DNA from 2 places in the Promicromonospora sp. CA-289599 genome. Region 1 is predicted to be linked to the other one. Evidence: riboswitches for the same ligand, from Rfam matches in the RefSeq annotation. Region 1 holds a riboswitch; the other holds the start of a gene.
What was found. Region 1 has a riboswitch for ZMP and ZTP ahead of ACQEVI_RS08570 (bifunctional 5,10-methylenetetrahydrofolate dehydrogenase/5,10-methenyltetrahydrofolate cyclohydrolase). Riboswitches for the same ligand answer to the same signal wherever they lie in the genome.

Region 1 (4,204 bases):
CTGCTGCCGCACATCGCGCCGGGGGAGGCCCGCGAGACGATGCTCCTGGCCTGCTACGCGATGTTCGGGCTGAGCCTCGTCGCGTCGCTCGTGATCCTGCCCCAGCTCTGGAGCCGGCTGATGCACCACCAGGTGGGCGCGGCCAGGATGGTCCCCACCCTGTGGATAGCGCTCGGCCCGCTCGGCCAGTCGGTCACCGCGGCCAGCCTGCTGGCGGCCAACGCCGCCGGCACGTTCGGGGCCACGTTCGAGCGTGGGCTCGTGTACTTCGCCGTCGTCTTCGGGGTCTCGGTGCTGGGCTTCGCCCTGATGTGGGCGGCGATCGCCGCCGCCGTCACGGTGCGCGCCGCGGTCCACGGGCTGCCGTTCTCGCTCACCTGGTGGTCGTTCACGTTCCCGGTCGGCACCTGCGTGACGGCGACCGCCGGGCTCGCCGCGCACACCGGGCTGACGGCGCTCGCGGTGCTCTCCGTGCTGCTCTTCGCCGGGCTGGTGGTGGCGTGGGCGGCTGTCGCCGTCCGGACCGTGTGGGACGGCCTCGGGTGGCGGCTGGTGCCGGCACCGGCCGAGGTGCTGGGCGAGCGCCGCGCCCTGACCACTGTGGGCTGAGCCGGCCGGCGCTCGGGCCGGCGGCTGAGGACGGGATCAGCGGACCGCCGTCACGACTCTGGCCGCGGCCGCCCAGGACAGGGCGCGCAGGCATCCGGACCGGATGTCGTCGAGGTGCGCGGCGAGCTTCGCCGGGTTGTCGTGCTGGAAACCCTGGCGCACCAGCGTCAGACCGGGGCCGAGGCGGAGGTGCAGCCCCCAGGTCAGGTGCGCGATCGCGAAGCCGAGGGCCGCGGCATGGCGCAGGTCGATCCCGGCGAGATCGCTGAGGGCTCGGCCGTACGTCTCGAGGACTGCCGGCTCGTCCAGCTCGCCGGAGCCGCCGAACCCGCGGTAGAGGGAGACGAAGGTGCCGAGGTCGAACCCCACGGGGCCGACGCCTACGTGCTCCCAGTCGATGAGGGCGAGGGTGCCGCGCGGGTCCAGCCCGGCGTTGCGGGGCGTGAGATCGCCGTGGACCAGGGTCTTGGGCAGTTCCGCGGCGCGTGCGCCCAGGCTCTCCGACGCGTCCAGGCAGGTGTGCAGGTCGCGGATCTGATCGGGGGTGAACAGCGCCCGGAGCAGCGGGTCGTCGGCCAGTGCCTCGAGGTTCTCGTGGCCCGCCTGGATGTGATGGGTGTAGGCGGCGTAGCCCTCCAGCTCCAGCCAGGGGGCGTCCAGCAGGCCGGGGCGCAGCACGCCCGGGATGTACAGGAGTGCGGCACGCCTGGCGGCGATCGTCGCGGTGTCGGGGGTCCAGCTCTGCTGCAGGACGGCGCCGATGTCACGCATCACCACCCAGGTGAAGCCGTGGTGGCTGAACACCGTCGCGGCCGGTGGCGTCGTCAGCCCGTTGGGCAGCAGGTCGGAGATGCCGCTGCCGTAGAAGTGCGCCTCGCGGCGGTCCAGGAGGCTGTCGCGCGAGTCGAGCAGGGTATGGCGGCCCCAGCCCAGGATCTTGACCGCCCACAGGGAAGGGCAGGTGTTCGGCGCCGCGATGCTCGCCCGCAGGACCGCTGCCTGACCGAAGGCGGTCGACTGGTCCACCACCGAGAGAACTCGCGCGCCCGCTCCCCAGGGGCCGTCGTGCGAGGCCAGCGCGGCCTCGATCGTGTCGGCGTCGGGCAGGACACGCTCGGTCATCGGTTTCCTCACGGCAACGGTGCTGTGGAATTTTCGGACGTACCACATCCGACCACGACTGGGCGAAAAATGCGCATTTCATTCTTGATGTGACGGGATCTCGCGGCCGGCTCTCGTGGCGCATGTCGAGATTCCGGCGGCGGCTCCGTCCCAGGGTCAGAGGCGGCCGCACGAGCCGCGCCGGCCCCACGGGCCGTACAACTGTCCGCCGGGTAGCCAGCGGTGATCTGGTGCTGAAGAGCCCGACCGCAGACCCGAACCCGGAAGCTTGGCCAGTAAGATCGCTTTCGATCTCACGGCGCAGGGCCAACGGTTTCGCTCCAGCCGTAACCGCCGGCAGTCTCACCGACCGGTAGTCTTACGACATCGCGACTGGCGCGGGTGGGTCACCACCAGGGAGCGACGTTCGGACGCATCGACCGCCTGGGTGCTCCTCACTCTTGAGGAGTTGCCATGAGCGCGATCATCATGGATGGCACCGCAGTCGCCGACGCCATACATCAGGACACCACGCGCCGGGCTGCGCGGTTCGAGCGTGCCAGCGGTCGCAAGCCATGCTTAGCGACACTCCTTGTCGGTGACGACCCGGCCTCGCAGACCTACGTACGAATGAAGACCAACCGGTGCCGATCGGCCGGTCTGGACTCGCGTCGATACCATCTCGGCAACGACGCCACCACCGAGGACGCCGTTCAGCTCGTGCGCGACCTGTCTGCTGACGAGAGTGTCGACGGGATCCTGGTCCAGCACCCGATGCCCGCCCAGATCGACGAGCGGGCCGTGTTCGAGGCGATCGCCTCAACCAAGGACGTCGACGGCGTGACAGCAGCGTCCTTCGCCGCCATGGCCCTGGCCGAGCCTGGGTTCGCCTCGTGCACGCCCGGCGGGATCATGCGCATTCTCGACGCCTACGACGTCGACCCCGCCGGGCAGCGGGCCGTCGTGGTCGGTCGCAGCCCCATCTTGGGCAAGCCGGTAGGAATGCTGCTGCTCGCCCGCGACGCGACCGTCACCTACTGCCACTCCAAGACCGCGAACCTGCCCGATGTCGTCGGTGAGGCCGACATCGTCGTCGCTGCCGTCGGACGACCCGAACTCATCAGGGGCGATTGGATCAAGCCCGGCGCGGTCGTCATCGACGCCGGCTACAACCCCGGCAACATCGGCGACGTCGAATACACGTCAGCAGCAAGCCGAGCTCGCCTCATCACTCCAGTGCCCGGCGGTGTCGGACCCACGACCATCGCCGTCCTCCTGGCCCAGACCGTCGACGCCGCTGAGGCCAACCAAGGTGATACCCGGGAACACTCGGCCTGACCCTCCCGCCACAGCAGTCGCTGACCTGGAATCAGCGACTTCCGGCATAGCCTGGAGCCGAACCCGACGGAAGGAAGCACCATGTCCCGCGTTCTGATCATCGGTGGCCACGGCAAGATCGCGCTCCGGCTCGCCCCTCTCCTCGTGGAGCGAGGCGACGTCGTCACGAGCGTGATCCGCAATCCCGACCACGGGGACGAGGTAGCGGCCACCGGAGCGATCCCGGTGATCGCCGACGTCGAGCACCTCGACACCGACGGGCTGACCGCGCTCCTGGACGGGCAGGACGCGGTGGTCTGGTCGGCCGGCGCGGGCGGCGGGAACCCGGAGCGCACCTACGCCGTCGACCGCGATGCCGCCGTCCGCTCGATGGACGCCGCGCAGGCGGCGGGCGTATCGCGCTATGTGATGGTGTCGTACCTCGGTGCCGGGCCTGGTCACGGGGTGCCGGAGGACAACTCGTTCTTCGCCTACGCCGAGTCGAAGACGGCGGCCGACGAGCACCTGCGTGCCTCCGACCTCGACTACACGATCCTGCAGCCCGGCCCGCTGACGCTCGACGAGCCCACGGGACTCGTCGAGGTGGCCGACCCGGGCGACGGCAGGGTCTCCCGTGCCGACGTCGCGGCCGTGGCCGCGGCCGTCCTGGCCGACGACAGCACCGTCGGACGCACCATCCCGTTCGGCAACGGTGAGACGCCGATCGCGCAGGCGCTCGCCACGGTGCCGTAGGCCCTGTGCCGGGCGGAACCGATCACCCCGATTGATCAGTTGCCCGCCGTCAGGGTTGTCGCCGCGAGGTTCCCCCTACGATCGCCAGATGCCTCAGCTCATCACCGCAGCGCTTGTCGTCCTCACGCTCACGGCCTGTCAGGCCGGCTCCGCCACGGGGCAGGAGGTGGATCCGAGCGCGGACGTGGCTGACACCGCCGCCGTCACCCTCCCGCCCACGAGCGGGGTGTTCGACTACCAGCTCGGTGCCGCCTACGAGCTCGACGGCGGGCTCGACGTCGTGGTCCGCGACGCCACGGCCGAGCCCGCCGCCGGTGCCTACAACATCTGCTACGTCAACGGGTTCCAGACCCAGCCGGGCGACGCGGACTTCTGGCTCGACGAGCACGAGGACCTGCTGCTCCACGACGCCTCCGGAGACCTC
Region 2 (4,204 bases), 1.7 Mb from region 1:
TCGGTCTCGCGGGAGACACCGACGTCGATCAGCACGGCGCCCGGCTTCACCATGTCGCCGGAGACGATGCCCTTGACGCCCGCGGCGGCCACGACGACGTCGGCCCGCCGGACCAGCCCGGCGAGGTCCTGCGTGCCGGTGTGCGTCAGGGTGACCGTGGCGTTCACCGCACGCCGCGTGAGCAGCAGGCCGATCGACCGGCCGACCGTGGTCCCGCGGCCCAGCACGACGACCTCCTTGCCCGCGAGCTTGATGCCGTACCGCTCGATGAGCTCGATGATGCCGCGCGGGGTGCACGGCAGCGAGGAGGTGACCTCCTCGTTGACCCGCAGCACCAACCGCCCCAGGTTGGTGGGGTGCAGACCGTCGGCGTCCTTGTCGGGGTCGACGAGCTCGAGCACCCGGTTGGTGTCGATGCCCTTCGGCAGCGGGAGCTGGACGATGTACCCGGTGCAGGCCGGGTCCTCGTTCAGCCGACGTACCGCGGCCTCGATCTCCTCCTGCGTGGCGGTCTCCGGGAGATCCTCCCGGATCGACGCGATGCCGACCTCGGCGCAGTCGCGGTGCTTGCCCGCGACGTACCACTGCGACCCCGGGTCGTCGCCGACCAGCAGCGTGCCGAGCCCGGGCACGACGCCCCGCTCACGCAGCGCCGCGACCCGTTCCTTCAGCTCGCCCTTGATGGCCGAGGCAACACTCTTCCCATCGAGAATCTGAGCGCTCACACATACCTCCCTCGGTGAGTGCTGAGTATTTGCCCTCTGAAACAGTTCAGATGGGCAAATACCCAGCACTCAGCGGAATTGTCAGAGACCCGGGTAGAGCGGGAACTTTGTCGTCAGGGCTGCCACGCGGGCCGAGAGGGCGTCCACGTCCGTTGTCGCGCCGTTCTTCAGGGCCGTCGCGATGATGTCGGCGACCTCCGTGAACTCGGCGTCGCCGAACCCGCGCGTGGCGAGCGCAGGCGTACCGATCCGCAGGCCCGAGGTGACGCGCGGCGGACGCGGGTCGAACGGGACGGCGTTACGGTTCACGGTGATCCCGGCGTCGTGCAGGAGGTCCTCGGCCTGCTGACCGTCGAGAGCTGAGTTGCGCAGGTCGACGAGCACCAGGTGCACGTCGGTGCCGCCGGTCAGCACGGAGGCACCGGCTGCCGCGACGTCCGGCTGGGAGAGGCGCTCGGCGATGATCGAGGCTCCCCGCAGCGTGCGCTCCTGGCGGTCCTTGAACGACTCGGTCGCCGCGACCTTGAACGAGACCGCCTTGGCGGCGATCACGTGCATGAGCGGGCCGCCCTGCTGGCCAGGAAACACCGCGGAGTCGATCTTCTTGGCGTACTCACCCTTGGAGAGGATGAAGCCGGAGCGCGGCCCGCCGATCGTCTTGTGCACCGTCGAGGAGACGACGTCGGCGTGCGGCACCGGGGACGGGTGCAGGCCGGCGGCCACGAGCCCGGCGAAGTGCGCCATGTCGACCCAGAGCTTGGCGCCGACCTCGTCGGCGATCTCGCGGAACGCGGCGAAGTCGAGCTGCCGCGGGTAGGCGGACCAGCCGGCGATGATGACGTCGGGGCGGTGCTCCAGCGCCTTCTTGCGCACCTCGTCCATCTCGATGCGGTAGGACTCCGGGTCCACGCCGTAGGCGCCGACGTCGTACAGCTTGCCGCTGAAGTTGATCTTCATGCCGTGCGTGAGGTGGCCGCCGTGGGCCAGCTCCAGACCGAGGATCTTGTCACCGGCGTTGATCAGGGCGTGCAGCACCGCGGCGTTGGCCTGGGCGCCGGAATGGGGCTGGACGTTGACGTGCTCGGCGCCGAACAGGTCCTTGGCGCGGGCGATCGCGAGGTTCTCCGCGATGTCGACCTGCTCGCAGCCGCCGTAGTAACGGCGGCCCGGGTAACCCTCGGCGTACTTGTTCGTCAGGACCGAACCCTGAGCCTCCAGGACGGCACGCGGCACGAAGTTCTCGGACGCGATCATCTCGAGAGTGTCGCGCTGGCGGGCCAGCTCTCCGTCCAGGACGGCGGCGATCTCAGGGTCGAGCTCAGCGAGCGGGGTGGAGAGCGGGTCGGGAGTCGATGCGCTCATAGCTCCTCGATTCATGCGGGACGGGGATTGTCGGACGGCGGTGGAAAGCGCACGCACCACGACACGACTGCCCGGGCGCACACCTTCGCGAGGTGACCCGGGGCCCAGGCGAACGACCCCTCGTCGGCATGACTCGTCGCTCCCCGGTGGTGATCCACCTGACGCCAGTCGCGACCCGAAGATCGTAGCAGCGGCGGGTACGATCCCGTGCTCGACGACCGCCCGGTGATCCCGTCCTCGACGATGCGGAGCGAAAAGCCCGGTATTGCAAGGAAAGTACCTGAGACCCTTTCGCGATTCAGCAGGACGTGGCTATGGTGCGGCCCATGCCCTACCCCGTGTCACCGGACGCCGGCGTTCCGGAACACCAGCCGGACCCGCGCCGCCAGGACAGCCCGTGGAACGGCGGTCAGCCGCCGTCCGGCCCGTTCGCGGCGAGCCGACCACCGTCGGGCCAGTTCCCTGCCCGCCCCGGTTCGGGTCAGGAGCCGGAGCCCGGCTGGCCGTCCACCGGCCCTGTAGGGACCGGCGACGATGGCGGCCGTCGCCGGAAGAGCGGCAGGCGGGACCGGGTCTGGGCGATCGTCGCGTTCCTCGTGGCCGCGGCCGTCATCGGCGCCGTCGGCTTCTACTTCTTCGGCCCCGACTCCGCCGAGGAGCCCACCGCGACCTGGGCGGTCGACTCGTGTGCCGGACCCGACCCGGCCGCGGAGAGCACGGCCGCGGAGAACGCCGAGGCGGAGACGACCACCTACCGTGCGCTGTCCTGCGACGACCCGGCTGCCACCGTCACTGTCCTCGACATCCAGGACGCCGTGTCGGTGGGCCAGCTGCACTGCCCGGAGGGCACGGACGTCGTCTTCCAGAAGGACGGCAATGCCGGCGGGGAGACCCAGGCGGTCTGTGCCCGCAACCTGTCCGACGACCATCCGGGTGACCCAGGGATGGGTGGCGGGCAGCTCGTGATCGGGGACTGCGTGGACGGCGACGGTGCCGAGCTGGCCTGCTCGTCCGACGGCGCGCGCCCGGTCACCGGCCTGATGGTCGGGGGTGTCGAGTGCCCAGAGGGCACCAAGGACGAGCTCCCGCTCGGTTTCGACGCGCAGCGCAGCTACGAGACGATCTGCCTCGGCGCCTGAGCCTGACCTGCACCGTCATCTGACGCTCATCCCGGCGAAACCGGCAGTCACCGGACATTGGCTAGATTCGCCGTATGGCACGTCTCCACCAGACCGTCTTCGAGCGCAACGTCCCGGCCCGCGCCGTCGTCGACCACGCGCTGGGCATGACGCACCACGCGGTGTTCTGGTTGGACGACCTGGGTGAGCGGGCGAGCCGTCCGGCGCTGTCCGCTCCGGTCCGGGCCGACATCGCGGTGGTCGGCGGCGGGTACACCGGCCTGTGGTCCGCGCTCCGCGCGAAGCAGCGTCACCCCGGGGCGCGCGTCGTGCTGGTCGAGGCCCGATCGGTGGGCTGGGCCGCGTCGGGCCGGAACGGTGGGTTCTGCGGGGCGAACCTCACGCACGGCCGCCCGCCGGACGCCCCGGACCGCCGTGCCGAACCCGGCCAGCACACTCTCCTGGGCCGGCTCGGCCACGAGAACCTCGCGGCCATCGGGGCGACGGTGCACGCCCTGGGCCTGGACTGCCAGTGGGAACGCACCGGCATCGTGGACCTCGCGATCGAGCCGCACCAGATCGACTGGCTGCTCGACGCCGCCGCGTGGGCCGCCCGCACCGGCGCCCCGCACACCTTCCTCGACCGGGCGAAGACGCGCGCCGAGGTGGCGAGCCCCACCTATGAGGCCGGTCTGGTCCGGCCCGACGACGCCGCGCTGGTGCACCCCGCACGGCTGGCCGCGGAGCTGGCGCGGGCCGCGAGCGAGCTCGGCGTGGAGATCTTCGAGCACACCCGGGTGACCGCCCTCGTCCCGCCGCGCCGTGGCGCGCACGACGTCGTGCTGCGCACCCTCTCGCCCGGCGGTGAGGCAAGCGTGCTGGCGGACCGCGTGCTGCTCGGGACCGGTGCGTTCCCCCCGCTGCTCCGGCGCTACCGCCACCACACGGTGCCCGTCTACACGTCGGCGATCGCCACGGAGCCGCTGCCCGCCGACCTGC

Region 2: it holds a riboswitch for ZMP and ZTP, as region 1 does, so the genes downstream of both, glyA (serine hydroxymethyltransferase) here and ACQEVI_RS08570 (bifunctional 5,10-methylenetetrahydrofolate dehydrogenase/5,10-methenyltetrahydrofolate cyclohydrolase) in region 1, are expected to answer to the same signal.

What each region holds. Positions count from the first base shown of each region.
Region 1 covers NZ_JBNJNI010000001.1:1,959,383-1,963,586, reverse strand. The annotation lists gene ACQEVI_RS08580 (TDT family transporter) at 1-609, shown strand, start outside; gene ACQEVI_RS08575 (phosphotransferase family protein) at 646-1,731, opposite strand; ZMP/ZTP riboswitch at 2,090-2,167, shown strand; gene ACQEVI_RS08570 (bifunctional 5,10-methylenetetrahydrofolate dehydrogenase/5,10-methenyltetrahydrofolate cyclohydrolase) at 2,185-3,048, shown strand; gene ACQEVI_RS08565 (SDR family oxidoreductase) at 3,130-3,780, shown strand; gene ACQEVI_RS08560 (endo alpha-1,4 polygalactosaminidase) at 3,869-4,204, shown strand, end outside.
Region 2 covers NZ_JBNJNI010000001.1:3,681,843-3,686,046, reverse strand. The annotation lists gene ACQEVI_RS16335 (bifunctional methylenetetrahydrofolate dehydrogenase/methenyltetrahydrofolate cyclohydrolase) at 1-725, opposite strand, end outside; gene glyA (serine hydroxymethyltransferase) at 807-2,087, opposite strand; ZMP/ZTP riboswitch at 2,183-2,269, opposite strand; gene ACQEVI_RS16325 (hypothetical protein) at 2,414-3,226, shown strand; gene ACQEVI_RS16320 (NAD(P)/FAD-dependent oxidoreductase) at 3,301-4,204, shown strand, end outside.